4 regions of the Clostridium malenominatum genome follow, and region 4 is predicted to be linked to each of the others. Evidence: riboswitches for the same ligand, from Rfam matches in the RefSeq annotation. Region 4 holds a riboswitch; each other region holds the start of a gene.

Region 1 (7,973 bases), on a different contig from region 4:
AAGCAGGGATTAGCTCTGTAGCCTTAAATGGTAGCACTGAAGAAAACTTTAAGACTAGTTCTACAGGGATAGGAATAACAGTAGTGGGTATTGCTAACAATTCCTTAAGAGTAAACAATGTAAAAGAAGAAGCCATGGTTGTGTCTATTGGAATTCCTAAAGTTGGAGGGGAAATAAACTTAAACAAAAAGGATGAAGACATAGCGGATTATTCAGATTTATATAAGCTTTTAGCTCATAATGAAGTTTATGAAATTGTGCCTGTTGGATCAAAAGGAGTACTTTATGAAGGGGAACTTTTAGCTAAAAATAATGACATGGAATTAACTTTAGTAGAAGATATCTATATTGACTTACATAAAACCTGTGGACCAGCAACGGTATTGATAGCTGCTTTAAGTGAGGATGCTTATGAAGAATTAAAACTTATGAAGAGAATGAAATTAATAGGAAAACTAAAATTGAAAGGGTGAAATATGTGACTAAAAAAGGTATATTGGTAGTGAGCTTTGGAACAAGCTACCCAGAAACTAGAAAGGTTACAATTGAAGCTATAGAAAATAGAGTTAGAGATGAATTTACAGAATACGAAGTAAGAAGAGCTTTTACTTCAGGAATGATAATAAATAAATTAAAAAAGAGAGATAATATATTTATTGACAACACAGAGGAAGCTTTAGAGAGAATGATTAATGATGGTTTTGAAGAGGTTTATGTTCAAACCTTACATATAATACCTGGAGAAGAGTATGATGATATAAAGCTTGCGGTTCACAAGAAAAGAAAATCTTTTAAAAAATTAGTTCTTGGAAGACCGTTACTTTATAGAGAAAAGGACTACCATGAAGTGGTAGAAGCTCTTAAAAATCAAATTCCTCAAAGAGAGGATAATCATGCTGTAGTCTTTATGGGACATGGAAGTACTCATCCTGCTAATGCTTGTTATTCTCAGCTACAATATATAATTAATGATGAAGGTTTAGAAAATGTTATTATAGCCAATGTAGAAGGATTCCCAGAGTTAGACGTTATATTGCCTAACCTAAAAGAAAAAGGCATAAAAGAGATAACATTAATGCCTCTTATGTTAGTAGCTGGAGACCATGCTATAAACGATATGGCAGGAGAAGAAGAGGATTCATGGAAAAGTATTCTTGAAGAAGAAGGTTATAAAGTAAACATATATCTTCGCGGACTTGGAGAAAATAAAGCAATACAGGATAAATTTATAAACCACTTAGAAGACTCCATCGAGGGCAACCCATTAAGGGCAGAATAATATTGTAATAGAAAATAAATGAATTTTGTGATATAATCGTTTACGAGTAGCGAAAGAATAAAATTTTTCGAAAGAAGGGATTTTTTATGGACAATAAGGGATATATACAGGTTTATACCGGTAACGGCAAGGGAAAAACTACTGCATCTCTAGGTTTATCCTTAAGAGCAGTTTGTGCAGGAAAAAAAGTATTCTTCGGACAATTTACAAAGGGAATGAAATATAGCGAACTTGAAGCTGTAAAGATTTTACCAAATTTTGAAATGGAACAGTTTGGTAGAAACTCTTTTATATTTGGAAAGCCAACAAAAGCGGATATTGAAGAAGCAAGAAAAGGCTTAAAAAGAGCGGAAGAAGTTTTAACTTCTGGAGAGTATGATGTAGTAGTATTTGATGAAATAAACATAGCTTTATTTTATGAATTATTTACAGTACAAGAAGTTTTAGAACTTTTAGATAAAAAACCAGAAAAGACAGAAGTAATTTTAACAGGAAGATATGCTGCACCAGAAATAATTGAAAGAGCAGATTTAGTTACTGAAATGAGAGAAATTAAACACTACTATACTCAAGGAGTGCCTGCTCGTAAAGGAATAGAAAGCTAGAGGATTAAATAATGAAGGATAAACAGAGAATAGCAACTTTTTTATTTGGGATAATAACTTTTTTAACTATAATAGCAAAAAGTTATCCACCACAGTCAAATGTAAGGCTTATACTTACTATTGGTAGCATACTGCTAGCTATTCCATTCTTATATATATTTGTAAAAGAAAAAATGCATACAAATAGACTTAATTTATTTGTTGGGATACTTGTGGTATTTCAAATAATAAATATTATCTATTATACTTACGTGTTGGTTAAATAAATAATAACATATTGACTTTGTCTTAAATTTTGAGACAAAGTCTTTGTGTTCTAGTGGATTATTAGAAAGGGGAGAAACTTATATGGATTATATGAAGGTTTATGAAGAATGGTTAAATAATGACTACTTTGACGAAGAAACTAGGGAAGAATTAAGAGGTTTAAAGGGAAATACCAAGGAAATAGAAGATAGATTTTATAGAAGTCTAGAGTTTGGAACAGCAGGATTAAGGGGTAAGATTGCTGCTGGAACAAATAGAATGAATAAGTACATAATAGCTCAGGTTACACAAGGGCTTGCTAATTTTATAGTGGAGAATGGCAAAGAAGCCATGAATAGAGGAGTTGCTATAGCCTACGATTGCAGACATTATTCAGATTTATTTGCTAAAACTGCAGCTTTAGTATTAGCAGCTAATGGAATAAAGGCGTATTTATTTGAAGGACTAAGACCTACTCCAGAGCTTTCCTATACGGTGAGAAGGTTAAATACCATATCTGGAATAGTTGTAACAGCTAGCCACAATCCAAGAGATTATAATGGATATAAGGTTTACTGGGAAGATGGAGCTCAAATTTTGTCAAGCATTGCTAATCCTATTACAGAAAATATAAATAATATTAAGGATTTTAATGAAATAAAACTGATTTCTGAAGAGGAAGCAAAGGCTAAAGGTCTTTTGGTGATCCTTGGAAAAGAAATAGATGATGAATATATAGAAAAGGTAAAGAGCTTAAGCTTAAGAGAAGATATAGATAAAGATATTAATATAGTTTATACTCCTTTAAACGGAACGGGAAATGTTCCTGTGAGAAGGGTGCTTAGTGAAAGAGGTTTCAAAAATATTTATGTGGTGCCAGAGCAGGAAAATCCAGATCCAGACTTTACTACTGTAGGATATCCAAATCCAGAGGATGTGAAGGCTTTTAAATATGCTGAATCTTTAGGAAAGAAAGTTAATGCTGAACTTTTAATAGCAACAGACCCTGATTGTGATAGATTGGCCATAATGGTTAAAGATAATAATGGTGAATATCTAGCTTTTAACGGAAACCAAACAGGGGCAATTTTAATTAAATACATAGTAGAAGGTATGAAGGATACAGGAAATCTTCCTAAAAATCCATTCATAGTTAAATCTGTTGTTACTGGGGACTTAGGTAAGGCTATAGCTGCAAAGTATGGTGTGGAAACCTATGATGCTCTAACTGGATTCAAAAACATTTGTGGCAAGGCAAATGAATTAGAAAGAGATAGTAAAGGTAAATTCATCTTTGGATATGAAGAAAGTATAGGATATGTAGCAGGAGACTTTGTTAAGGATAAGGATGGGGTAATATCCTCCATGCTACTTTGTGAAGCTGCAGCTTACTATAAAAGCATAGGAAAAACTTTAATAGATGTGCTAAATGAAGTTTATGAAGAGTTTGGATACTATAGAGAAAATTTAATATCCTTAGTTTTAGAGGGAATTGAAGGACAGGGAAGAATAGCTAGAATGATGAAAGTATATAGAGAAGAGTTCCCAAAAGTTTTAGGAGATGCTAAATTAACTAAATATGTAGATTTAGAAATAGGAAAGGTATGGGATTTGGTATCAGGAGAAGAAAAAGATAGTGATATACCAAAATCTGACGTACTAAAGTTCTACTTAGATGACGGTTCCTGGTATGCAGTTAGACCATCAGGAACTGAGCCAAAGATAAAGATTTATATGTATTCTAAAGGAAAAACTTTAGAGGAAAGCCAAAATAAGTTGAAAGTAATGGAAGAAGTTATAATGGGAAAATTACATTCAGTTCAGTAAGTAAAAATTTATTGTACTTAGTAAATCTGTATGATACAATTTAAAAAAGGGGAGCTTGCATTGCAGGCTGAGAGGAAGTTTGGCTTCGACCCATAACCTGATTCGGATAATGCCGACGTAGGTGAATATTTAGTTTATACTGTTTATTTATGAATTTTGTGAGTATAAATGGGATATGCCTTATGCGGTGTATCCCATTTTTTATTGCTTTGAGGAATTAATATCCTTGGTAGACGAAGGGGGAGCGCCCTGCGACTACGTAGCACCAAGACAACTAAATAGCGAGGGAGCTTGTGTTTCAAGCTGAGAGGAAGCTTTTAAGTTTCGACCGACCAGTATGGCTTATGCTATATAGGAAATTGCTATTTAGTTACGTTAAAAACACGCCTCTTTGATGGTATTTATTTCCTATATGGTATATTCCATAAATAAGTACTATTAGGGAGGTAATTTGTTATGGAAAAAAGATCTAAATTATTAAGAAAACTTATGTTAGCAATGATGGTGGCAATGGGAGTAGTAATCTCACCTATTCTTCGTATTGAAGGAATGTGCCCTATGGCTCATTTTATTAACATATTATGTTCTGTTCTCCTTGGTCCATGGTATTCATTGCTTTGCGCTACATTGATTGGTGTGATAAGAATGTTTTTCATGGGAATTCCACCGCTAGCACTAACAGGAGCAGTTTTTGGCGCCATTTTGTCAGGGGTTTTTTACAGAGCATCTAAGGGTAAGTTGATTTGTGCTGTTATAGGTGAGGTTATAGGAACTGGTATTGTTGGAGCAATCCTTTCCTATCCTGTAATGACATTTATCTGGGGCAGAACAGGGCTTACATGGATGTTCTATGTTCCTTCTTTTATTAGCGGAACACTAATTGGAGGAATCATTGCATTTGTTTTTCTCATAGCGTTACGCAAGACAGGTATGCTTGCAAAAATTCAAATAAGTTTGGGGGCAAAAGTTTATGATAAATCAGAAGCTGACAACAAACAACCTATTGCAAATAAGACAGAGTGTTAAGTGGGAAAAACCGCTTATCCATTGTATTACAAATCATATTTCAATAAATGATTGCGCAAATATGGTTCTAGCTGTGGGTGCAAAACCTATTATGGCTGAACATCCCGACGAGGTTTCGGAAATTACTGCCTCATCTAAAGCGCTTGGAGTAAACCTTGGAAATATAACGGACAATAGAATGAAGTCTATGATGATTTCAGGCAAAACAGCCCTTGAAAAAAATATTCCCTCTGTAATTGACATTGTAGGGGTAGGTTGTAGTGGACTTCGTCTTGATTATGCAAAGAAATTCCTTTATGAATGTCATCCAAGCGTTATTAAGGGAAATATGTCCGAAATGAAAGCAATCTGTGGTATAAAAAGTAATGCAGAGGGAATTGACGTTGGGGCATGCGATGTTGTTACAGAGGATAACTCTGATGAAAGCATAGCAATGCTAAAGGAGCTTTCTTTAAAAACAGGTGCTGTTATTGCTGCAACAGGAGTAGTAGATATAATAACAAACGGTACTGATACATATTTGATAAAAAACGGGTGTGAAATGCTTTCAATGATAACTGGGACAGGATGTATGGTGAATGCTCTTATAGCAAGCTATATTTCTTCTGGAAATATACTAGGCGGTACTGTATTAGCGATAGCCCTTATGGGAATATGCGGTGAACTTTCTGCCCATGTTAAGGGAAGTGGAAGTTTCAAAATTGAGCTTATAGATAATATGTTCAGTATTTCTGATTATATGATAGAAGAAAAAATTCGAATAAGTTAAAATGAAAAGAGAGGATAAAAAATGAAACTTGATATGACTCTTTATTTAGTAACTGACAGTACTAATCTTGAAGAAGAGGTGTTTCTTTCAAAGGTTGAACAAGCCTGCAAAGGTGGAGTAACGCTACTACAGTTAAGAGAAAAAGAAAGAAGTGGCTATGACTATCTTAATCTTGCAATTAAGGTTAAGGAAATTACAGATAAGTATGATATTCCATTGATAATTGATGACAGAATAGATGTTGCAATGGCTTCAGGAGCAGCAGGAGTTCATGTTGGACAAAGTGATATACCTGTTTCAGTTGCAAGAAAACTAATGGGTAAGGATAAAATTATTGGCGCAACGGCAAAAACTGTTACCCAAGCTGAAAAGGCTGCGGCGGAGGGCGCTGATTACCTAGGGGTCGGGGCAATTTATCCTACAACAACAAAGGTAGCTACAATTATTACGAAGGTTTCCACACTGAATGATATCTGTAATACTGTAGATATCCCCGTCGTAGCAATAGGGGGACTAAATAAGGATAACTGTGATATTTTGAAAGATAGTCCTATTGATGGAATTGCAGTGGTCTCTGCTATAATGAAAAGTGAAAATCCTGAAAAAGCTGCAGCTGAATTAAAGTCAAAGATTATTTCTGTGAAATGTAATAGTTAATTATAAAATAAAGTAAGGATACTTTAAGTTGAAAAGATATCCTTACTTTATTTCGTTTTATTCAAGTTAAAAAGAGCTGATATTAACCTTTTTTAATGCTGAAACTAGTGTACTTATACAAGCATTAACATCTTCAGCAGTTGATTTTTCACTACCAATTTCCACAATGAGAGAGTTTTTAGCCAAGTCCTGATTAAAATAATTAATTCCTTTATTAAAGAGGTATATATCTGCTTTTACTTTTCCTATCTCATTAATTTCTTTCATAAGGGAATCAGCAAAACTTTTGTTACTCTCATAATTAGGACTGTTTTTAGAAAGAACAAGGAGAATGCTACGGTTATTTGTTTTTGAATCATTGCTAACCTGTCTATGAATATCTAATAATACAGATTTATCGTAATTTGAGGCTTTGTTTTTTATGGTTTCCCGTGAGTTAGGGTACGATTCTAAGTAAGATGAAGGAGGACTAACCTCTATAAAATTACTATTTAATCCTTCTTTTTTTAGGTTGTTACTAATAATTTTTCCTACATCAATAACATTTTTACCAAAATTATATTCTTCATCTACATGAGTATTATATATAACTATAGGAGTTTGACTTACTTTATCTTCCACTGATAAATTTACAGCATCATTTGATGGAGCTGTTTTCTTTTTTAGTTCTGAATAAGAAAAACCTAATGCTGTGCAACATAATGTAACGAAGGTCAATGCAATAATTATTTTCTTTTTCATAGTATTCATTTTAATTACTTCCTTCCATTGATTTATATTTCTATTATTAGCCAATGGTGCCAATTATATAACTGATTAAGAGGAGAGAAATGTGAATAAAGTGTTAAGTACATATGAATTTATAGAAGAACTCTTAAATTTTAAAATAATTGGAGTTATAATATAAATATGATTTTTAAGTAAAGAGAAGAGTGACGAGGAGAGAACAACATGGAAAACATAGGGTTAATACTAGAAGGCGGAGGAATGAGGGGGTTATATACAGCAGGAGTATTAGATTTTTTTATGGAAAAAAATCTATATTTCCCGTATACCATAGGGGTTTCTATGGGGGCTTGCAATGGTTGTTCGTATATATCAAAACAAATAGGAAGAAGTAAGGATATTAATGTAGGATATATAAGGGATCCAAGATATATTGGTTATAGAAATTTTTTAAAGTGCAAAAGCATATTTGGACTAGATTTTATGTATAATCAGATACCAAATAAATTAAATATCTTTGATTATGACACCTTTTTTAATTCTAAGGAAAAGTTTGTAGTGGTTGCTACAGATTGTGTAACTGGGGAGCCTGTTTATTTTAATAAAAGTAGAGAAGAAGATATTTTAACTATAATTAAAGCTTCAGCAAGTCTTCCTTTTATAGCGCCTATAGTTAAGTATAAGGAGAAATTTTTGCTAGATGGAGGTATAGCGGATTCTATACCAATTAAAAAATCTATTGAAGATGGCAATGAAAAAAATGTAATAATATTAACCAGACCAAAGGAATATAGAAAGACACCTTTCAAACATAAAGGTTTAGTTAAAAAAGTATATT
Region 2 (7,973 bases), 380 kb from region 4:
AAAAAGATTTCTCCAACTGTTTATCTTACTATAAGCAATGAAAACTACATTGATTCATTTAATAGTAATATGAGAGTACTGGGCAAAATATTTGATAAAGAAGCGTTTGTAGATAAAGAACTTAAAAAAACTCATGATAATATTAAAATGCTAAAAGAAGATATAGAATCCAGTGGAAAAAATGCGTTAATTCTTATGGTGAATGAAGGATCATTAAGTGCCTATGGGGAAGACTCAAGGTTTGGTATTATACACAAGGGATTTGGATTTACTCCTGCCGATAAGAATATAAAAACATCTACTCATGGACAAAATGTTTCCTTTGAATATGTAGTAGAAAAGAATCCAGATTATATATTTGTTATAGATAGAGGTGCTGTTGTAGGTAATAACACTACTGCTAAACAGGTTTTGGAAAATGATTTAATTAAGACTACATCAGCCTATAAGAATAATAAAATTATATATCTTAATTCTCATATTTGGTATGTATCTGTAGGTGGCTTTAACTCGACTAATATGATGGCGGATGAAATACAAGGAGCTATTAAATAATATATTAGTTAATAAAATTAAAAATACCTTTATTTTATAACCTATTAGTGATACAATAACTTAGAAAGATTTTAATTTTAAATTTAATATCTAGTGCTGGGGGTGCCTTATGGCTGAGAGAAGTTTAAAACTTTAACCCTTCGAACCTGATGCGGATAAAACCGACGTAGGAAAGCGAACATAATTAAAAGGTATACCTAAGCACTGTTTTATAGCAGTGCTTTTTATTTTTTAATATGCTCAGAGGAGATGTATAAATGTATGTTGATGCTCATAACCATTTAGAACTTTATGGAGATAAATTAAATGAAGCTTTAAAGGATATAAGAGAAAATCATATTATAACTTTAGCTTGTTCTATGGATGAGGAAAGTTATTTATTTGCAAGAAGCCTTAGCAAAGACAATCAAATTATAATTCCATGCTTTGGAGTTCACCCTTGGAGAGCTCATAATAATTATAAGGATTTGGACAGGTTTGAAAAATATATAAAGGAAACTCCTATAATCGGGGAGATTGGCCTTGATTTTCATTGGGTTCTAGAAAGAGAAAGATATCCTAATCAATTAAAGGTGTTGAAATATTTTTTAGAAAAAGCTAGGGAGTATAATAAAGTAACAAATTTACATACTAAGGGTGCTGAAAGAGAAATACTAGATTTAATAAAACAGTACAATTTAAGAACGCCAATAATCCACTGGTACAGTGGCCCCGTGGACTTAATATCAAAATTCATAGAATATGGATGCTATTTTACTATTAGTGTAGATATTGGGTATTCAAAACTTACGGAGGAAATAGTGAAAACAATTCCTATAGATAGGATTTTAACGGAAACAGATGGTCCCACTGCCCTAGAATGGGTAAATGGAGAATATGGTTATCCAAGCTACATTAAAAATATAGTCAATAAAATTTCAACAATAAAAAACCTTCCTGAAAAGGAAGTTAAAAAAGCTATAGAAGATAATTTAAAAACATTAATTAATATTTAAAATGAAGAAAGAAGGTGAAACATATGGCTAATGTTAATTTAAGTATTCAAGTTATACCAAGCGTTCCAGAGGAAAAAATTTATCCGGTAGTGGATAAGGTTATAGAATATATAGCTTCTATGGGAGTAAAATACGAAGTTGGACCTATGGAGACAACTATGGAGGGTGAGCTAGACACTTTACTACAAATTGTTAAAAGGGCACAGGAAATATGTGTAGAAGAAGGAGCAGCAAGGGTTTGCTCTGTAGTAAAGATTGACTACAAAAGTGAAGGGGTAACTATGGATGAAAAAATCTACAAATATAGATAGTAAGTTATATCCTATAGGCACTATACTACTCATAACTTTACTTTGGCAGATTATAGTGGAAGTAAATAAAGTTCCAAACTATATTGTTCCATCGCCTACGGATATAGTAGAAGCTTTAAAGGGCGATTTTAATTTAATTATAACCCACACAAAGGTAACTTTATATGAGGCCTTTGTAGGGTTTGGATTATCATTAGTATTTGCCTTTATACTTGCTATTTTAATGGATAGTTTTCAAATTATTAAAAAGTCCTTCTATCCAATACTGGTTATATCACAAACTATTCCAACCATTGCCATAGCGCCTTTATTTATAATATGGTTTGGTTTTGGCACTTTGCCTAAAATAGTTATGGTAATTATGGTGTGCTTTTTCCCCATAGTAATAAGTTTAATAGACGGTCTTGATAAGATAGATGAAGATTATTTAAGGCTATTTAAAACAATGAAAGCTTCAAAGCTACAAGTCTTTTGTCATCTAAAACTACCTTATGCCATGGTAAATTTATTATCGGGAGTAAAAATTGCAGGAACCTACATGATTATGTCTGCAGTAGTTGGCGAATGGCTTGCAGGGGACAAGGGTATTGGAGTTTACATGGTAAGGGCTAAAAATGCCTATGCATTAGATAAGGTATTTGCTTCAATATTAGTAATTATTTTAGTTAGCATATTAATAATTTATTTAATTGATTTAATAGGAAATAAGTTAATTCATTGGAAGTAAAAGAGAGGAGTTTTAAATTATGAGAAGAAAGAAAATATTATCATTAATAAGCATTGTAAGTACAGTGGTATTAGCCTTTTCAGGTTGCGCTACACAAAAAAGTGAGGATAAGGGGAAAACAGAATTAGAAAAAACAAAGGTAATACTTGATTGGACACCTAATACAAATCACACAGGATTATATGTAGCTCTAGAAAAAGGATACTTTAAAGAAGAGGGATTAGATGTAGAAATTATTCAACCTTCAGAGGGGTCATCCGCAACTTTAATTGCAACAGGTCAAGGAGACTTTGGAGTTAGTTATCAAGAGGATGTAACCTATGCACTAACAAGTAAAGACCCACTACCAATTAAAGCTATAGCTACAATTATACAAGACAACACTTCAGGTTTTGCTTCACCAAAAAGCAAAAATATAGCTAAGGTTAAAGATTTCGAAGGAAAAATTTATGGAGGATGGGGTTCACCTTCAGAAGAAGCAGTACTTAAGGCTGTTATGAGCAAAAATGGTGCAGATTATACCAAGATTAGAAATGTAAGTATTGGTAACGATGATTTCTTTGCTGCTACTGAAAAAAATATAGATATTGCTTGGATATTTGAAGGTTGGACAGGAATTGAAGCAAAGCTAAGAGGAGTTGAATTAAACTATATAGCAGTTAAGGATTTAGACCCTGCTTTAAATTACTATACTCCAATACTTATTGCTGGAAATAAAACAATTAAGGAAAACCCTGAAAAGGTTAAAAAGTTCTTAAAAGCTACAGAAAAAGGTTATAAATTTGCTATTGAAAATCCAGAAGAAAGTGCTAAAATACTTTTAAAGTATGCTCCGGAGCTGGAAGAAAAGCTTGTAGTGGAAAGTCAAAAGTTTTTAGCCCCTAAATATACAGGAAATGCTGCAAAGTGGGGAGTAATGAAATCAGAGGTTTGGAGCAACTATGCTAAATTTATGAAGGACAATGGATTGATAGATAAGGAGTTAATGGTTGATGATGCATTTACCAACAGTTTCTTACCATAAGGAAGAGGAGAACCCTCTTATAACACTAAATAGAATAGAGAAAAAATATGGTAATGTGGAAGTTTTAAAGGATATTTCAATTCACATAAATAAAGGTGAATTTGTATCCATATTGGGACCTAGTGGTTGTGGTAAAAGTACCTTGTTTAATATAGTTACGGGACTAATTCCTCAAGATGGAGGAGAGATTAAGGTAAATGGAACCATAGGGTATATGCAACAAAAGGATCTGCTACTTCCTTGGAAAACTATCATGGAAAATGTGGCACTTCCTTTAATACTAAAGAGAGTAGATAAGAAGATATGGGAAGAAAAGGTTAGAAAATACCTTCCTATAGTAGGTCTTGAAGGATATGAAGATAAATATCCTTCAGAGCTTTCCGGAGGTATGAAGCAAAGGGCAAGTTTTTTAAGAACTCTTATGGCCTCAGAGGATATAATGCTACTGGATGAACCTTTTGCATCACTAGACTCCATCACAAAGGGAAATATGCAAAAATGGCTTTTAGAAATGAAAAGTAAACTAAACAACACCATACTTTTAATAACCCATGATATAGATGAAGCTTTGTTTTTATCTGATAGAATTTATGTGTTGTCTTCAAAGCCTGCTGAAATTAAGACAGAAATGTTTGTGGGTTTTCATCAGCATAGTAAGTTAGAAAGACTGCTGTCACCGGAGCTTTTAAAATTGAAAGAAAAAATAATTAAACTACTGTAGATGGTTAAAAAGGTAACAAATTGGAAATTTTATGGTATAATGTTAATGGAGTGAAAACAAGGGGGGATTATATTGTTAAGTGAGATGTTAGGTACTGTAGGTAAAGGACTATATGTTGTTTTTCCTATAGTTGTTGTGATTCTAATTATTATAGTTTGTTGGAAAAGGGTTCCGGCGGATAAAGCTATGGTTATTACAGGATTAAAGAAGAGGGTTTTATCAGGTCGAGGAGGTATAATGATACCTTTCTTAGAAACATCCTGTTCTATTTCTTTAGAAAACATATCCATGACTACAGATGTTAATGAAGCGCCTTCAAAGCAAGGGATTTTTGTTAATATTGTTGGTACTGCAGTAGTAAAGGTTGAAAATGAAACTGATAGTATACTAAAAGCTGTAGAGCAGTTTTGTAGTGGAAATTCCACTAACACTGTTAAAGTTATAAGAGATATTGTAGAGCAGATACTTGAGGGGAAATTAAGAGGTATTATTTCTACATTAACTGTTGAGCAAATCAACGAAGATAGAGCTACTTTTGAGGAAAGAATTGAAGATGATATAAGAAAAGAGTTAGATTCTATGGGATTACTTCTTATATCCTATAGTATATTAAAAATTTCAACTCAAGGTGGATACTTAGAAAGTCGTGCCACTCCTCAAATTGCTCAAGCAAAGTCTGATGCAGATGTAGCTACAGCAGAAAGAAAAAGAGATACAGACATTAAGACCGCTAATGCCAACAGAGAAGGTCAAAAGGCGAAACTAAATGCTGAGGCAGAAATTGCTGAAAGCGAAAGAGATAAAGAGATAAAATTACAAGGTTATCGTGCAGAGCAAGATAAAGCAAAGGCTAATGCAGACGTTGCATACAAGCTTCAGGAAATAGAGAATAATGGTAAGGTAGCAGACCAAAATGCTGCACTAGCTGAGAAAAATGCCTTAGTTGTTGAAAAAGAATTAATTGCTAAGATTAAAAAACCTGCTGATGCAAGGAAATATGAAACAGAGGTAAATGCAGAAGCTGATAAGATTAAGGCTATTAAAGAGGCTGAAGCTGAGGCTGAGGCAATTAAAATTAAGGCTATTGCAGAGGCTGAAGCTAAGAAGATTGAAGCGCAAGCAGAAGCAGAGGCTATAAGGTTAAAAGGTATGGCAGAAGCAGACACCATTAAAGCTAAAGGTCTTGCAGAAGCAGAAACAAAAGATAAGATTGCAGAGGCTATGGCTAAATATGGTGAAGCTGCAGTAGTGGAATTAATTGTAAGTAAATTACCTGAAATTATGAGTTCAGTTGCTAAGCCTATGGAACAAGTGGACAAAATTACTATTATAGATAATGGAGGAACGCAAGGTGCTTCAAAGGTATCAAAAATAGTAACAGATGTAGCTGCTAATGGTTTTGAAGTGTTAAAGGATTTAACTGGCTTAAATATATCCGAATTAATAGGAAGTCTTGGTAATAAAGAGACTGTTAAAAAACCAGAGAGTGAACCTTTAGAAGACTTAGAGTCTGAGGAAGTTGAAATTTCTCATAAAGAGTAAAAGAAGAATAGCGTTGCAAAATTTGCAGCGCTATTTTAGTATTAAAGATTATTTCTACTTTAGATTGCAACAGTGAAATAATGTGATACATGAATTATTTATAGATAATGGTACAAATAGTAATTTGACTACTCGTAGATAGAGAGGAGAGAAAGAAACTATGAAGATTAACAAGGGAGCAAAGGTTGGAATCATGATTGAGATTATAGTACTTGTCATCATGATTCTTCTTGCGCTGTTTAATAAGACTATTCCGTCTGTACTGAGTTGGATTTTCGTCGTAGGTTTAGTGATTGCATTGGCTGGAACATTAGTCGCCTTATCAAAAAGGAATAATTAAAGATGAAAGTGATATAAATCCCAAACTGTGAGGTGGGGAAAATGGATAAATTTCAAAGAGGTATTGTTGTAATTACTTTTGCTTCATTGGCAATATATATAGTTCTTTCAATAGTAAATGTTGAAAAATCCTCTAAGTGGATAAAGTGGTATTGGCAAATGGATGTGGATGAACAGAGAAAATATGACCCTAGAATTGCTATATGCCGTTTGAAAAAAATGCTTGTTATAATGTTAGCAGTGGGTATGTGTGGATTTTTGTTCTCTTGGTTTATTAAACCTGTAATTTCAATTATAACGTTGGGAGTGATTATGGTTATACTTGTTTTTTCTATTAGTTATATTGGACCAAAGAATTGCTTACTATCAGAAAAAAATAAGATTATAATCACGAAATTTCATATTTAGAAATTATAATAAAAATAGGATAATCTTAATTTATCATTAAAAACAAAAGTGTAAAAAAGACTTAGTAAAGAAAATCAGATATAAGATTAACTGTCTTATATCTGATTTTCTATGAACTATAAATCTTTTATCATATCTACATGAGGAATGGTCTTATAATCACGGGGCTCACTAATAGTCTTATATCCTAACTTTTTATAGAAGTCTTCCACTGAAACTCTACCCATAAGGACGGCTTTAGTATATCCTCTTTCTATGGCAATGTTTTCTATAAAGTCCATTAAGTATCTTCCCAGTCCCGTTCCTCTATATTCTTTTAATATAGCTACATTTTTAATTCTAGCTTTTTCTTTATCATCTTCTGTTAAGAAAACTGTAGCAATCAATTTACCCTCTAAGAAGGCACCGTACATATCCATGTCCTTGTCAGGGCTTAAATCATCATTTTTAATATCAAGGCCCCAAGGCTTACGAAAGACTTCATTTCTAAGATCAACAGAATCTTCATATTCTTTTGAACCATAAGCAATATTTTTCATAATTATATTCATCACTTGTCCCATCTCCTTCATAAATATCGTTATTATTTTAATTATATCAGCCTTAAGCTCAACTATACAAGGAAGTAAATAGTTTTTTATTTTGTTTTTTAAAATTGTAATATCAACAGTACAGGAAAGGCTATATGCTCAATTAAGTAAAATTGCTCCAGTAGTAATGATTAAATATTTCCCTAACAACATTGCAAGCTAATATCAATAAAGGGTAATGAAATATAATTAATTATAATAAAATGCAATAAAATGATTGACGGAGGAAAAGAAGTTTATTATACTTTAGGAATAAAGCAATTAAGAAAGGATAGAACTTTATGGAGAATAAGTTTTATACAATAGATCAAATCGCGGAACTATTAGGCATGCATCATAAAACTATAAGAAAATTTATAAATGAAGGTACACTTGGAGCAAGTAAAGTTGGAAAGCAGTGGAGAATTTCAAGACATGATTTAAACGTCTTTATGGAAAAAAATAATGTTAGAATGGGCAATGAAAAAGTAGAGGAAGAGTTAAAGATTGAGTACTCCACTGTAACAGAAGAGGCGGCAGCTATATCACAGCGAATAAATGTATCAACTGTAATAGATATTAATGAAGTCGAAAAGGATGAATATTTAAGAATATCAAATACAATTATAGCTATAGCGAACTGCAAGAATGAAGAAATAGGAAAATCAACCACTCATGTAAAATATGATGAGAAGTATAAAAGATTAAGAGTAATTCTTTGGGGAAGTGTGAAATTTATAGAGAACATGTTAAATGTAATTACAGTGCTAATTGAGCAGAAA
Region 3 (7,973 bases), on a different contig from region 4:
TCAATATTAGATTTAGTAAGGAAGAGGATGTGCCGCTAATATTAAATTTTATTAAAGAGTTAGCAGAATATGAAAAATTGTCTAATGAAGTAGTAGCTACAGAGGAAATTCTAAAAGAATCAATTTTTCTCAAAAGGTCTGCGGAAGTGATTATAGGAGAGTATGAAGGAATTCCTGTAGGATTTGCTCTATTCTTTCATAATTTTTCTACCTTCTTAGGAAAACCAGGTATTTATTTAGAGGATTTATATATAAGACCTGAGATGAGAGGAAAAGGCTTTGGAAAGGTTATGCTTTCATATTTAGCAAAGCTAACTTTAGAAAGAGACTGTGGAAGATTAGAATGGTCTTGTTTAGATTGGAATAAGTCGTCTATAGACTTCTACAAAAGCTTAGGAGCTATGCGCATGGAGGAGTGGACAGTACACAGAGTAACAGGAAATACCTTAAAAGAACTAGGGAGAAATTTTTAACAAAGTGATAATAAAGACCAATATGTAACTTATTACCAAAATGTATTCAAAATATTCTAAACATTCTATACTAATAGTAGGGAGTGTTTAGAATATTTTTTTATGAATAAAATTAAGGGGGGTCAATATGTCAAATAATACTTCATTGGGGAGAGGCACTGAACAGACAACTAAAAGAGATGGCTACAAAATTATAGGATTATCCATACCAATGTTTTCTATCCTGACATTAGTAGTATTAGGTGCTGTGTATCTAAATGTATTACCTAAGGGAATGATTGGTGCATTAGCAGTAATGATGGTGGTTGGAGCAATTTTAAATGAGATAGGAGATCATCTTCCTATTGTAAAGGATTACTTAGGTGGAGGCCCTATAGTTGTAATTTTTGCGTCGGCAGCCTTTGTAACTTATAACATTTTTCCTAAAGGGACAGTAGATATTCTTACTAATTTCATGACAAAAGAAGGTTTTTTGGACTTTTATATAGCAGCTTTAATTACAGGGAGTATACTTGGAATGAATAGGAGTCTTCTAGTTAAAGCTTCTGTAAGATATCTTCCAACTATACTTGGTTGTGTTGTGTTTTCGCTACTATTTGTTGGAATAGCTGGTGCTTTAATGGGATATGGTGCAACAAAGGCTATATTTTATATAGGTATTCCTATAATTGGTGGAGGCATGGGAGCGGGGGCAGTGCCACTTTCAAAAATTTTTGGTGCAGGATTTAATGCAGATCCAGCACAAATGTTATCAATCATGGTACCGGCAGTGGCACTTGGAAATGCTTTTTCTATAGTTTCCGCAGGACTTTTAGATAAATTAGGCAAAGCAAAACCAAGTTTAACTGGAAATGGAGATATGTTAATAGATAATACTATAGAAGCAGTTAAAGATGAAGAAGAGGTATTTCAACTAAATCTTTTAGAAATGGGAAATGGTCTACTTATAGCTCTATCCTTTTTCTGCTTAGGAGGAATAATAGCTAAATTTATACCAGGAGTGCATCAATATGCATGGATGATTTTATCGGTAGCTGCAGCTAAAATACTTAATTTATTGCCAAGGAAATATGAATTGGCAGCAACTCAATGGTATCAGTTTGTAGCTAAAAACTTTACAGCACCTCTATTAGTGGGAATAGGAGTAGCTTATACTGATTTAGGGCAAGTACTTGAAGCTTTAAGTGGCCAATATTTAATACTAGTTATAGTAACAGTTATTGGTTCAATGTTAGGAGCGGCATTAGTTGGGCGTATTGTAGGGTTCTATCCAATAGAGGCGGCTATAACAGGAGGGTTATGTATGGCAAATATGGGGGGAACAGGGGATGTGGCTGTTTTATCAGCCTCAAAGAGAATGGTACTTATGCCTTTTGCTCAAATATCTTCTCGAATAGGAGGGGCATTAATTTTAATTATTGCTAGTGCATTAATTAAAATATTCTCATAACTTATACTGCAAGATAAAGATATGACGTAATTTAAATTAAATTTTAAATTATGCAGGATAAATCTTAAAAAAATTAAAATGTAAATAATTCAAATTATTTCATAAATATGGTTGACAAGCCTTAAAAAACTATGATACCATCTATTTTAATATCAGCTTGGGGCTTGAAGGAAAATAAAAGTGTCTCTATATATCATTTATTTTGATGTATAGAGGCTTTTTTATAAAAATATTTAAGGGGGCTTTAAAATGGATGGCTTATTAGCATTCACGGTATTATTCATTATTTTTGGAGCTGGAGATATTATTTCATCAAAAACAAAGGCAATTGTTTCAACGATGTTCGTATCTTCAGTGGTATTACTTTTAGGTTTTTGGGTGGGGCTTCCAAAAACCATATTTAAAGATTCAGCATTGTTACCTTTAGGAAGTATACTTATTGGTATTTTAATTACTCATATGGGTACTCTTATGAGTGTTAGAGAACTTATAAAACAATGGAAAACGGTAGCTATATCTATAGCATCTATTGTTGGTATAGCTGTTTTTGTGTATTTAGCAGGTACTCCAATTATAGGGAGAGAGTATTCAGTAGCTGCAGCACCGCCTATAGCGGGAGGAGTTGTAGCCGGGATAATGATGGGAGAAGCAGCTAAAGCAAAGGGGCTTGAAACTATTATGGTTTTTTCAACTTTGCTTGTAGTAGTACAAGGTTTCTTTGGTTATCCCATAGCTTCTATTTGTTTGCGTAAAGAAGCTAAAAGAATTTCAAATAAATTAAAATCAGGTGAATATAATATATCAAAGGGAGAAGTTGCAGCAGCTAAAGAAGAGAAATCAAAGTTTAAGATAATTCCTGATTTACCAAAAGAACTACAAACACCATCAATTTTGCTTGCAAAGCTTGGTTTAGCCGCATTCCTGAGCTATAAGATAGCTGCTCTAACCAATGGAGTTGTTAACAAGTATGTAGTATGTCTAATTATAGGAATTATTTTAAAAGAAATAGGATTTTTAGAAAGTGATATCCTTACAAAGTCTCAATCTTTTGGACTAGCTATGGGAACTTTGTTGACAGTTATATATTCTAACTTAGCAAGTGCTACACCAGAAATGGTTTCAAGATTATTATGGCCATTAGCTGCAAGCTTAACTTTAGGAACTATAGGTATAGCTTTAGCGAGTATTCCTGTTGGAAAAATGCTAGGAATCAGCTGGCAGATGTCTTTATCAATTGGCATTACTGCATTATTTGGTTTTCCAGGTACCTTTATAATATCTCAGGAAGTTGCCAACGCGGAAGGAAAAACTGAAGAAGAAAAACAGTTGATTTTAAACGAAATCATGCCCAAAATGCTTATTGCAGGCTTTGTAACAGTTACTATTGCATCAGTAATACTTGCGGGAATAATGGTGAAAATGATTTAGTTTTAGTATTTTAATTTAACACTGTACAGTTGAAAGTTATAAAGAAGGAGGATTTTACAATGAAAGCATTAGAAATATCAAAAAAATATTATGATTGGATGGTAGAAATAAGAAGGGATTTTCATATGAATCCTGAACCATCCTTTGGGGAATATAAAACCTCTCAAAGGATAAAAGAAGAGCTTGAGAAGATGGGGATAGAGGTGTCAAGTCCTTGTGAAACAGGAGTACTTGGAATACTTAAAGGAAAAGAAGAAGGAAAGGTAGTAGCATTAAGAGCTGATATAGATGCCTTATCAGTAAATGAAGAAACGGGACTAGATTATGCCTCTAAAACCCCAGGAATGATGCATGCTTGTGGCCATGACGCACATGCTGCAATGCTTCTTGGAGCTGCAAGAATTTTATCGGATATGAAGGATGAAATAAAAGGTACTGTTAAATTTATTTTCCAGCCAGCAGAAGAAGTAGCTGGTGGAGCTAAAAAGATGATTGAAGGAGGAGTATTAGAAAATCCTAAGGTGGACATGGCCTTTGGAATGCATATATGGTCAGATGTGCCTACCGGTGAGGCTAGTATTCAACCAGGACCTATGATGGCGTCAGCAGATGTGTGGAAGTTAAACATAAAAGGCAAGGCTTGTCATGGTTCCTCACCTTGGCAAGGAGTAGATGCAATTACATGTATGACTGCTATATTAAATGGTCTTCATACAATTGTTACAAGGGTAAATGACATAAGAAATCCTATAGTTATAAACGTAGGAACAATAAATGCAGGGGAAAGATTTAATGTAGTACCTGGAAAAGCAGAAATAGTTGGAATGAACAGAACCTTTACAAAAGAAAGTAGAGAATCTCTACCAAAATGGATGGAGACTATGATTAAAAGTACTTGTGAAGCTTATGGATGTGAATATGAATTTAAATATGATTTTATGTGCAGCCCAACTATTAATGATGAAAATGTTTCTAAGGTTATAAAGGTGGCTGTATCTAAGTTAATCGATGAAAAAAATCTTATACCTATGGAAAAAGTTATGGGATCTGAAGACTTCTCAGAATATGCTCAAAGGGTACCTGGAGCTCTAATGTTCTTGGGAGCACGCAACGAAGAAAAGAAATGTTGCTATTCACATCACTCAAATTTCTTTAATATTGATGAAAATGCTATGCCAATTGGAGCTGCAACTTATGCACAAGTAGCACTAGATTATTTAAGTTAAATAAAAAACGTCTCTACATATCATTTATTTGATATATAGAGACGTTTTTTTAATATATTTAAATTTATGGAATATAATATAAGAAAGGGGGAATTTTTCATGAAAACATTAGAAAGTGCTAAAAAATATTATGACTGGATGGTGGACATCAGAAGAGATCTACATATGCATCCAGAACCTTCCTTTAGCGAGTTTAGAACTTCTAAAAGGATAAGGGAAGAACTTGAAAAAATGGGTCTAGAAGTTTCAAGCCCTTGTGAAACAGGCGTACTTGGAATACTTAGAGGAAAAGAGGAAGGGAAAGTTGTTGCGCTGAGAGCGGATATAGATGGCCTATCCGTAAATGAAGAAACGGGACTAGCTTATACATCTAAAACGCCAGGAATGATGCATGCTTGTGGCCATGACGCACATATTGCAATGCTCCTTGGGGCTACAAAAATTTTATTAGAAATGAAAGATGAAATAAAGGGTACTGTAAAGTTTATATTTCAACCAGCTGAGGAAATAGTAAGTGGAGCTAAAAAGATGATTGAAGGTGGGGTGTTAGAAAATCCTAAGGTAGATATGACCTTTGGAATGCATATATGGTCAGATGTACCAGTAGGCAAGGTTAGTATTCAACCAGGCCCTATGATGGCGGCAGTAGATTTTTGGAAACTAACAATAAAAGGTAGATCCTGTCATGGTTCTTCTCCTTGGCAAGGAGTAGATGCCATTACTTGTATGAACGCTATTTTAAATGGGTTTCATACCATAGTTACTAGACAAAATGACATAAGAAATCCTATAGTTATCAATGTAGGAACAATAAATGCAGGGGAAAGATTTAATGTATTACCTGGAAAGGCTGAATTAGGCGGATGCAATAGATCCTTTACGCAGGAAAGCAGGGAAGCTATGGCAAAATGGATGGAAACTATGATTAAAAGTACCTGTGAAGCTTATGGATGTGAATATGAATTTAATTATGATTTTATGTGCAGTCCAACTATTAACGATGAAAATATTGTTAAGCTTGTGAAAGAAACTGTATCTAAATTGATTGGAGAAGAAAATCTTATCCCCATGGCAAAGGTTATGGGTTCAGAGGATTTTTCAGAGTATGCCCAAAGGGTACCAGGGGCCCTAATGTTCTTGGGTGGACGCAACGAAGAAAAAAACTGCTGTTACTCCCATCATTCAAATTTCTTTGATATAGATGAAGATGCTATGCCAATTGGTGCGGCAACCTATGCACAAGTAGCACTAGATTATTTAAAATAAAGCTTGTAAACAAGTTTTTGACAAATATAAATTTAGATGATAAAATGTTAAAGAATAGAATATAGAAACAGGGGAGCTTGTGTTGCAGGCTGAGAGGAAACAAATAAGTTTCGACCCTTTAACCTGATTTGGATAATGCCAACGTAGGGAAAGAGATTTATGTTAATTACTTAATGTTAATTAATGGGATATACTGCGTGGTATATCCCATTTTATTTTGCCAAAAGCACGAAAGGATGTAATAAACTATGGAAAAAAAGTTATCAAACTTTAGTCAATTCTTATTATGGTTCGGGGCAGCAGTTTCAATAGCTGAAATTCTTACAGGTGCACTTATTGCGCCATTAGGGCTTAAGAGAGGTATAATTGCTATTTTTATTGGACATATAATCGGGGGGATTATTTTTTATGCTGCTGGATTTATTGGAGCAAAAAGTAAACTTTCGGCAATAGAATCGACTCGTATTTCTTTTGGGAAATATGGCTCTTATCTCTTTTCAATATTAAATATTATGCAGCTACTTGGATGGACAGCTGTAATGATAATTAATGGATCAAAAGCATTTGATGTTGGAACAAAATATATAATGAATTTTCAAAATGAAATTTTATGGTGCATATTGATTGCGATATTAATTGCTATATGGATCATAGTTGGTGTTTCAAATTTATCTAAAATTAATATAGTTGCTGTAGGGGCATTATTTGTTTTTACTATGATTCTTGGAATCACTGTGTTTGGGACAGGATCTGGAGAGTATATGGGTACGGATATGATGACTTTTGGCGCAGCTGTAGAATTAAGCGCTATAATGCCTTTATCTTGGCTTCCGTTAATATCTGATTACACACGAAACTTAAAAAATGAAAAATCAGGTACGTTAGTAAGTGCACTAGGGTATTTTATAGGAAGTACATTTATGTATATTATTGGCTTAGGTGCATCGCTTTTTGCAGGAACTTCAGATATCACAGAGATTTTACTTTTAGCAGGACTTGGCTTTGTAGCATTAATAATAGTTCTTTTTTCAACTGTTACAACAACTTTTCTAGATGTATATTCAGCTGGAGTAAGCTTTGTAAATATAAATAATAAAGTAAGTGAAAAAATTGCGGCTTTAGTTGTTTGTTTCTTAGGGATGCTTATGGCAATATTTATTCCTATTACTCAGTATGAAAACTTTTTATATTTGATAGGTTCTGTGTTTGCGCCTTTATTTGCAATACTCATTACAGATTACTTTATTTTAAACAACAAATCTGTAAATGAAAATAATAATATTAATATTAAAAACACAGTTATTTGGTTAATTGGTATAATAGGGTATAGAAAATTCATGCCATATAATTCACCCCTTGGAATAACTCTTCCCGTCATGTTAGGTATAAGTATTATTTGCATTTTAATAAATGGAGGAATGAAATTATGTTTAAAAAAATCTTAGAAAATGTTATTGCTAAAACTCCACTTGTGCACAATATTACTAATTATGTTACTGTAAATGATTGTGCAAATATAATATTGGCTTGCGGTGGCTCACCTATAATGGCTGACGACATTTCAGAGGTAGAAGAAATTACAAGCATCTGTAATAGCTTGGTAATTAATATAGGAACACTTAATGAAAGAACAATTAATGCTATGATAATAGCAGGTAAGAAGGCAAATTCATTAGGTCATCCTGTTATATTAGATCCTGTTGGTGCGGGGGCATCCTCATTGAGAACGGAAACAGTTTTTAGGCTAATAAAAGAAGTTAAATTTTCTGTTGTCCGTGGAAATATATCAGAAATTAAAGCTGTTTATTCAGGAACTTCCTCTACAAAAGGAGTTGATGCTAATATAGCAGATATTGTGACAGAAAAAAATATTGATGAAGTTGTAAGTTTTTCAAAGACTTTAAGTGAAAGAACTGGAGCGGTTATAGCAATAACTGGGGCATTGGATATAGTTACTGATTTAAATAAAACATATATAATAAAAAATGGACATTCAATGATGGGGAAAATTACAGGTGCTGGTTGTATGCTAACAAGTCTCATAGGTGCTTTTTGCGGTGCTAACTGTGATAACCTATTAGATGCTACGGCTGCCGCTGTATGTAGTATGGGAATTTGTGGTGAACTTGC
Region 4 (7,973 bases):
ATGAAATGTATGTTAAGCATATAGTTCCAAACATCGCTAAGGTTACAGGAATTGATTTGATTCAAAACGATGACCTAGTTGATGGTACTCAAAACTTAGATGGTTTTGCAGCGGTATCAAGTGCGCTTAAGGTTTGTGCAATAAGCCTTTCTAAGATGAGTAATGATTTAAGATTACTATCCTCAGGACCAAGAACAGGTTTTGGAGAAATAAATCTTCCATCAAAACAAAATGGTTCCTCTATAATGCCAGGGAAGGTAAACCCTGTTATCCCTGAGGTTATGAGTCAGGTTGCCTTCAACATAATTGGTAATGACTTAACTATAACTATGGCAGCTGAGGCAGGTCAATTAGAACTTAATGCTTTTGAACCAGTTTTATTCTACAATTTATTTGAATCCATAGAAACTCTTGCCCATGGAGTAGAAACCTTTATAGAAAACTGTGTAAAGGGTATTACTGCCAATGAAGAACATTGTAGAGAAATGGTTGAAAACAGCGTAGGTATAATAACAGCAATAGTTCCACACATTGGATATAAGGACTCTGCCAGACTGGCTAAAACCGCAATAAATAGTGGAGAGTCTGTAAAAGAATTAATTTTAAAAGAAGGATTATTAAAAGAAGCAGAATTAACTACTATATTAAATGCTTATGGAATGACTGAGCCAGGAATATCTGGTAAAGAACTGTTGAAAAAATAAATTATAAATTTTTTATTAAAAGTTAACGGTAAGATTTACCGTTAACTTTTAATGCTTTATAATATATGTGTAAACATTGGAAAAAAACCATAAAAACTTTTAAAAAACTATTGCAAATTAATAATTATTATTATATAATAATAATTGTAAATAAGAAATGAGAAAATTAAAGTTTTTAGGAGGAATTTAATAATGAAAAAATTTGTTTGTACAATATGTGGATATGTTCATGAAGGAGAAATGGCACCAGAAGCGTGTCCATTATGTAAAGCTCCTGCAACTAAATTTATAGAAAAAACTGAGGATATGGCTTGGGCTGACGAACATAGAATAGGTGTAGCTAAGGACGTAGATCCAGAAATTATAGAAGGATTAAGAGCAAACTTTATGGGAGAGTGTACAGAAGTAGGAATGTACTTAGCTATGAGCAGACAGGCTGATAGAGAGGGATATCCAGAAGTAGCTGAAGCTTATAAGAGAATAGCTTTTGAAGAAGCTGAGCACGCAGCAAAGTTTGCTGAATTATTAGGAGAAGTGGTTTGGGCGGATACTAAGAAGAACTTAGAAGCAAGAGTAGAAGCTGAACACGGAGCATGTCAAGGAAAGAAAGACTTAGCAACACTTGCTAAGAAGCTTAACCTAGATGCAATTCACGATACAGTACATGAAATGTGTAAAGATGAAGCTAGACACGGTCAAGCTTTCAAAGGATTATTAGGAAGATATTTTAAATAAGATTTCTAGATGACTAGATTTCTAATTAATAGTTAAAGTGAAAATTCCCAGGAGATTTTATAATAATAAAAATTTCTTGGGAATTTTGTCATTAACTAAATATCTAAACATTTAAAAAACTATCAATTTAAAAAAGTAAAATGTTGACAATCATTAATCATTATGTTAAATTTAAACTGAAGAAAATTGAATATTTCTAGGGGAGCCTATAAATAGGCTGAGAGTGAGATGTGATCTCAGACCCTCATAACCTGATTTGGATAATTCCAACGTAGGGAAGAGCTTTATATAATTTAACCACAATTTTTATATATAAAGTTGTGATTTTTTTATTATAAAAAGGTTATGAGGGAAGCATTTGCTTCCCTTTTATTTTTATTAAAAAGGAGATGGGATTAATGAATTATTCAACTCAAATGGATGCAGCTAAAAAAGGCATCATTACAAAAGAAATGGAAATTGTAGCAAAGAAAGAAAAGGTGAGAGTAGAAGATTTAATGGAGTTAGTTTCACAAGGAAAGGTTGCAATACCAGCAAATAAAAATCATCTAAGTATAGACCCAGAAGGAATAGGCAAGGGTCTTAGAACTAAAATTAATGTGAATTTGGGAATATCTAAGGATTGCTGTAATATAGAGATGGAATTAGAAAAAGTAAAAAAAGCAATAGAGATGAAAGCAGAAGCTATAATGGACTTGAGCTGTTTTGGAAAAACTCAAGAATTTAGACAAAGGCTTATACATATGTCACCAGCAATGATTGGAACCGTTCCTATGTACGACGCAGTAGGTTTTTATGATAAAGAATTAAAAGATTTAACTGCAGAGGACTTATTTAGAGTTGTTGAAACTCATGCTAAAGATGGTGTGGATTTTATGACAATACATGCAGGTATGAATAGAGAAACAGCAGAAATTTTCAAGAGAAATCCAAGACTTACTAACATAGTATCCAGGGGAGGCTCTCTTCTTTATGCTTGGATGGAATTAAATAATAAAGAAAATCCTTTTTATGAACAATATGATAGATTGTTAGATATTTGTGAAAAGTACGATGTTACTATAAGTCTAGGAGATGCATGTAGACCTGGATCCATAGCCGATTCTACAGATCCAAGTCAAATAAAAGAACTAATGACTTTAGGTGAACTAACTAAGAGAGCATGGGAAAGAAATGTACAGATTATGATAGAAGGACCAGGACATATGGCATTAAATGAAATTGAAGCAAACATGGTTTTAGAAAAGAAGCTTTGTTATGATGCACCTTTTTATGTATTAGGACCTATTGTAACAGACGTGGCGCCAGGATATGATCACATTACTAGTGCTATAGGGGGAGCTATTGCAGCAACCTATGGAGCAGACTTTCTATGCTATGTAACTCCAGCGGAGCATTTGAGGTTGCCAGATTTAGAAGATATGAAAGAAGGAATAATTGCTACTAAAATTGCTGCCCATGCAGCAGATATAGCTAAAGGAATAAAGGGAGCAAGAGATTGGGATAACAAGATGAGTAAAGCAAGAAAAGAACTAGATTGGGAAGGTATGTTTAATCTAGCAATAGATGAGGAAAAGGCTAGAAGATATAGAAAAAGTTCTATGCCAGAAGATGAGCATACATGTACTATGTGTGGAAAAATGTGTGCCGTAAGAAATATGAATAAAGTTATGGAAGGCAAAAATATTAACATATTAAGAGAAGATGATTAAAGAAATAAAATTTAAGGAATAACCCCAATATTTTTGTAGATAATAAGATTATTAGGAAAGCTAGAAAAATATTTAAAAGGGGTGAATGAACTTATATGAAGTGGGAATATAAGATGTTTACATTGGATCATTTTCTTAGTTCAGATAGCAACTTGACAATAGAGGAACAATTGAATAAATATGGTGAAGAAGGATGGGAACTTGTAGGAATTTTAGAAAAGCCATATACAACTTTGGGAATACAACCTAGGTTAGATAGTAACTCCATAGTGTTTAAAAAATCTGTTATAGATTAATTTACTAGTTAAATAATTTTTAGTATTTTAGTTATAGATAAAATTCCCGTGGAATTTTTTGTTATTATAAAATTCCACGGGAATTTTCATATTGATTATTAACTAAAAACTATTTAGCTAAAAGTCTTAAAAAGTATCCTTGCAATTTTTAGTGACAACCTGAACATGTGGAACATCCATCGCCATCGTCATCTTTTAATAATGGTTGAAGATTAAAGCCTCCAAGACCATTTTCTTCTCCACAAGTTAATTCAAACCCACCAAACTGTGCAACTAAGTCTTTGTCAACTAAGAAAGTTATGTCACCTATTTTAGTAACATCATCATTTTTGCCTTGTTCATCCAGAACAAGATTAAATACTGGGCCTCCTCAGCCATGGCCTGATAAATTGATTCTTATTGACTTTGATGGAACATTGCTGTCTTCAAGGAATTTTAAAAATTCTTTATAAGCTACTTCGCTCATTTGAAAAGCCTTCATAACTGTTACCTCCTTTGTTTTAATAGTTACATTTTAATATAATAAAATGTAATTATCAAACTATATTTATTATTGACAAGAGGTACTATAAATATTTCTTATATCTTAAACTTATTTATTTTTTCTACCATTTCCTTTGTCATTTCACTTAAGGAGTTGGCAGAAGATGCTACTTCTTCAGAAGACATGGTCATTTCCTCAGAAGAGGCAGATATTTCCTCGGAAGAAGCAGATATTTCTTCAGCTATAGATGAAGATGACTCTACTTTTGATATTATATCATTTTTTTCTGAATCTATGTTTTGGGTAAGGGTATTGACTTCTTCTATTTTTGGAATTATAAATTTTATTTTTTCAATAATATTTTTAAAGGATTCTATAGCAGTATTAACAGTAGAAAGCTGATTTTGAAATTCTAATTCCATAGTTTCACTAGTGGATACAATATTATTTGTGTCCTGTGATATAACTTTAATTAAATTATTAATTTCTAGAGAAGAACCTTTGCTTTGCTCGGCCAATTTTCGGACCTCATCGGCTACAACAGCAAATCCTCTTCCTGCTTCTCCAGCTCTAGCTGCTTCTATTGCTGCATTTAAAGCTAATAAGTTTGTTTGGTCAGATATATTATTTATCAAATTAGTAATTTCATTTATTTTTAATACGCTATGGTGAAGAGTATTTATGCGTAAAGAAAAATCCTTGAATGAACTATTTATTGTATTAATAGAGTTAATTAGGCTTATCATATTATCATTGCTATTATTTGCTGAACTATCTATTTCTTTTGAGGAACTATGTATTAATTCTATGGAGTGAATCATATTTTCAAGGGAAACTCCAAAATTACTAATTATAGAATTTATGCTTACCAAATCCTCTGCTTGATTACCTGTAGCTTTGGCTACATCCGTTATAGCTAAGGATACATTTTGAGAAGAAGTTGCCATCTCTTCAGATGTAGCAGACAAATTCTCACTTTCTTTATCTATGTTTTTTGAAGTTAATAAAATGCTATTAATAGTATCTTTTAACTCATATCTTAAATTGGATACTGCTTTTGCCATCTTGCCATTTTCATCTTTATACTTTAATAATTTATTAATATCATTAGTAAAGTCCCATGCCAAATCTAATTCAGCTGTTTTATCTATTATGTTAGTGGTTAATAATATTGGCTTAACAATTAAATTTGATAGTATCCATATCATGGCTCCTAATATTAATAGGCCAGCTAAACTTAAATAAAAGCCTTTTGTCATAATTTTATTAGATTCGGCCATAATTTCTTTAAGAGGAACGTAAAGTGCTAAGCTCCAAGGAGTTGTTGTTTTGCCCACTATGATTGGTGTATAAGCAGTAATTAGTGTATCTTTTAATTCCTTAGATTTTTCAGAATGAAGATATTCTTTTCCTTCAAATACTGATTGCTTTATTGTTTCAATGTTTTCTTTTTGGTTGCTATAGAAGTTAGTTCCTATGAGCTCTTTATTTTGATGAGCTACTACTTGTCCGTTATTAGAAATTATCATTGCACTACCAGTGTCGTAGATTTTAATTTTAGAATTTACATCATTCATATAATCAATGGATACGTCAACTCCTGTAACACCAAGAACTTTTCCATTTTGTATTATTGGAGCACAAAGTGAAATCATTGTTACTTTTGTACCTTGAACATCGAAAGCTTCAGGTTCTGTAATAAATTCATTTTTACTATCTCTTGGAATGGTATACCAATCTACATTATATTCATTAGGCATTGTAGCTAAAGCAGAGGAAATATTATTATTATAATTTGACCAGTACATATTAAATCTACCTGTGGAATCATAAACGCCTTTATTGGCATATTTTATATCTAAGCCATCTAAAGCGTTTGGTTCCCAAACAGTCCATGTGCTTAAAAAGCTAGGATTATTTTTTAAAAGATTTTGCATTGCTAAGTTTGCAACAGTTCTTCTTTCTTCAGGTTTAACTTCATTTAAGTTGCTAAAAACACTACTTAAAGTTCGTGCAGAATCTAAAGCTACTTCTAAATCAGCTTTCATAAGGGCAGAATATTCTTTAGCTTGAGATAGAAGATATTCTTTGGTATTGTTCTGAACCATTATTCCATTGGATATGGTTTGAAATGCTATTACAATAGAAAAAATTATAAGTACAGGTGTTAGAATAAATAGTAACATTTTTGATTTTATACTTTTCATATTAGATCATCCCTTTCTGCGTATAATGACATAATAATACATAATTTCTTGTATTATTATAATATCATGGCTAAATTCAAAGTTCAATTTGTTTGATAATCAAAATAACTGATTATCAAAATAAATAGAGGAACTACAAAGTAATTCCTCTTAATTTCCTTCATAAAACTTAATCATATTTGTAATAACTTCAAGTCTTGCTTGAACCTCTGGAAAGTCCATGTATTTTTCACCATATTGATATTTAAAACTCTCTTTAAGTTCTTTTAATTCTTCTTTTAAGAGAGCTATTTTAATTTCTCTATCCATGATTAGTACCTCCCTTTATTATATAAATAATATATCATATTAATTTTGTTAAATGGGAGACAGTTTGTCAATAAAATGATAAAATAATATTTACACTTATTACAAACATTATTGGTGGTGAAAATCAATGGTAAAAATAACAGTGAAAGATGTAGCAAAAAAAGCTGATGTTTCAACAGCAACGGTATCAAGAGTAATAAATGGAGATTATCCCGTTAGTGACGAGGTCAGGGAAAGAGTTTTAAGTGTCATAAAAGAACTAAACTATATACCTAATGCTGTAGCAAGAAGTCTTAAAGTAAAAAAGACAAATACAATAGGGATGGTAGTTCCAGATATATCAAATCCTTATTTTATGAAGATGGCAAAGGGAATAGAAGTGGTAGTCTCAAATAGTGGATATAGTCTCTTGATGGGAAGTAGTCATGATAATATTGAAAATGAATTAGAATTATTAGAACTATTTGAAGAAAGAAGAGTTGAAGCTATAGTTTTAGCTACTTGTCAAAATGAAAAGGATAATGTTGAAGATTTTTTACAAAAAGGTGTTAATATTGTATTAGTGGATAGAAATATTGAGGGGATTAAAACTTCATCTATTATATTAAATAACTTTGAAGCTTCATATAGCATTACAGAAAAGTTGATAAGAAAAGGTCATAAAGAAATTGCAATAATTAATGGAAATCCTAATATTTATACTGAAAAGGAAAGATATGAAGGGTTTTTAAAAGCAGTGAAGGATAATAACATAATACTAAAGGATGAACTTATTTTAAGAAATAGCATTTCAAAAGAAAATGCCTTTGAAGGCGTTATTAAATTATTAAAAAACAAAGATAAATCTCCAACCGCAATATATTGTACTAATCATTATTTGCAGGAAGGAGTATTACTTGGAATTAAAAAGTTTAATATGAGGGTACCGGAAGATATATCTTTAGTATGTTTTGGAGAAAGTAGCATACATAAGTTAATAAACCCTAAAATAACATCAGTATCTTATGATTCTTATAGGCTTGGAATAAAATGTGGTGATATTGTGTTAGATAAGATTAATAGGAACTTAAAAAATGAGGAAATTGAGTATATTGTCGATGTTGAGATTAAAGAAGGTAATTCGATAAAAGAAATAGTGTAAAATGCTTTTAAAATAATTTTGGGAAAAGATATTGAAATTATCTGAAAAATAGGTTATTATTAATATAGTAAACGTGTACTATAAATAAGGGGTATGAGAATGAAAAAAATTACTATAAAGGAAGTTGCAAAAAAAGCTGGGGTTTCTACAGCCACAGTTTCTAGGGTACTTAACAATAATTACCCCGTAAGTGATGAAGCGAGAGAAAGGGTATATACTGTAATCAAGGAACTTAACTATTCTCCTAACGCTATTGCAAGAAGCTTAAAAAACAATAAAACAAATTTAATTGGTTTTGTTGTTGGGGATATATCAAATCCTTATTTTATGAAAATAGCAAGGGTAATTGAAGATGATATGAGAGCTAGAGGTTATAACATAATAA

Evidence for each region. Region 4 has a riboswitch for thiamine pyrophosphate ahead of thiC (phosphomethylpyrimidine synthase ThiC). Riboswitches for the same ligand answer to the same signal wherever they lie in the genome.
Region 1: another riboswitch for thiamine pyrophosphate. It lies ahead of thiW (energy coupling factor transporter S component ThiW); the one in region 4 lies ahead of thiC (phosphomethylpyrimidine synthase ThiC).
Region 2: another riboswitch for thiamine pyrophosphate. It lies ahead of ABDZ69_RS05445 (TatD family hydrolase); the one in region 4 lies ahead of thiC (phosphomethylpyrimidine synthase ThiC).
Region 3: another riboswitch for thiamine pyrophosphate. It lies ahead of cytX (putative hydroxymethylpyrimidine transporter CytX); the one in region 4 lies ahead of thiC (phosphomethylpyrimidine synthase ThiC).

Annotation. Positions count from the first base shown of each region.
Region 1 covers NZ_BAAACF010000012.1:129,704-137,676, reverse strand. Annotated here, with positions in the region: gene ABDZ69_RS16385 (AIR synthase related protein) at 1-473, shown strand, start outside; gene ABDZ69_RS16380 (sirohydrochlorin cobaltochelatase) at 479-1,279, shown strand; gene cobO (cob(I)yrinic acid a,c-diamide adenosyltransferase) at 1,366-1,884, shown strand; gene ABDZ69_RS16370 (hypothetical protein) at 1,896-2,150, shown strand; gene ABDZ69_RS16365 (phospho-sugar mutase) at 2,233-3,957, shown strand; TPP riboswitch at 3,995-4,100, shown strand; gene thiW (energy coupling factor transporter S component ThiW) at 4,414-4,983, shown strand; gene thiM (hydroxyethylthiazole kinase) at 4,961-5,752, shown strand; gene thiE (thiamine phosphate synthase) at 5,774-6,409, shown strand; gene ABDZ69_RS16345 (stage II sporulation protein P) at 6,476-7,159, opposite strand; gene ABDZ69_RS16340 (patatin-like phospholipase family protein) at 7,361-7,973, shown strand, end outside.
Region 2 covers NZ_BAAACF010000001.1:1,084,533-1,092,505, forward strand. Annotated here, with positions in the region: gene ABDZ69_RS05440 (siderophore ABC transporter substrate-binding protein) at 1-555, shown strand, start outside; TPP riboswitch at 644-745, shown strand; gene ABDZ69_RS05445 (TatD family hydrolase) at 813-1,550, shown strand; gene ABDZ69_RS05450 (thiamine-binding protein) at 1,574-1,861, shown strand; gene ABDZ69_RS05455 (ABC transporter permease) at 1,836-2,588, shown strand; gene ABDZ69_RS05460 (ABC transporter substrate-binding protein) at 2,608-3,612, shown strand; gene ABDZ69_RS05465 (ABC transporter ATP-binding protein) at 3,581-4,333, shown strand; gene ABDZ69_RS05470 (flotillin family protein) at 4,406-5,875, shown strand; gene ABDZ69_RS05475 (hypothetical protein) at 6,036-6,215, shown strand; gene ABDZ69_RS05480 (hypothetical protein) at 6,257-6,622, shown strand; gene ABDZ69_RS05485 (GNAT family N-acetyltransferase) at 6,739-7,173, opposite strand; gene ABDZ69_RS05490 (helix-turn-helix domain-containing protein) at 7,494-7,973, shown strand, end outside.
Region 3 covers NZ_BAAACF010000006.1:22,483-30,455, reverse strand. Annotated here, with positions in the region: gene ABDZ69_RS14475 (GNAT family N-acetyltransferase) at 1-473, shown strand, start outside; gene ABDZ69_RS14470 (2-hydroxycarboxylate transporter family protein) at 601-1,923, shown strand; gene ABDZ69_RS14465 (hypothetical protein) at 2,173-3,351, shown strand; gene ABDZ69_RS14460 (M20 metallopeptidase family protein) at 3,411-4,577, shown strand; gene ABDZ69_RS14455 (M20 metallopeptidase family protein) at 4,677-5,843, shown strand; TPP riboswitch at 5,903-6,012, shown strand; gene cytX (putative hydroxymethylpyrimidine transporter CytX) at 6,092-7,288, shown strand; gene thiM (hydroxyethylthiazole kinase) at 7,270-7,973, shown strand, end outside.
Region 4 covers NZ_BAAACF010000001.1:708,294-716,266, forward strand. Annotated here, with positions in the region: gene ABDZ69_RS03520 (aspartate ammonia-lyase) at 1-704, shown strand, start outside; gene ABDZ69_RS03525 (NADH peroxidase) at 897-1,439, shown strand; TPP riboswitch at 1,628-1,734, shown strand; gene thiC (phosphomethylpyrimidine synthase ThiC) at 1,838-3,151, shown strand; gene ABDZ69_RS03535 (DUF4177 domain-containing protein) at 3,247-3,447, shown strand; gene ABDZ69_RS03540 (HesB-like protein) at 3,596-3,928, opposite strand; gene ABDZ69_RS03545 (methyl-accepting chemotaxis protein) at 4,027-6,138, opposite strand; gene ABDZ69_RS03550 (hypothetical protein) at 6,289-6,447, opposite strand; gene ABDZ69_RS03555 (LacI family DNA-binding transcriptional regulator) at 6,575-7,588, shown strand; gene ABDZ69_RS03560 (LacI family DNA-binding transcriptional regulator) at 7,688-7,973, shown strand, end outside.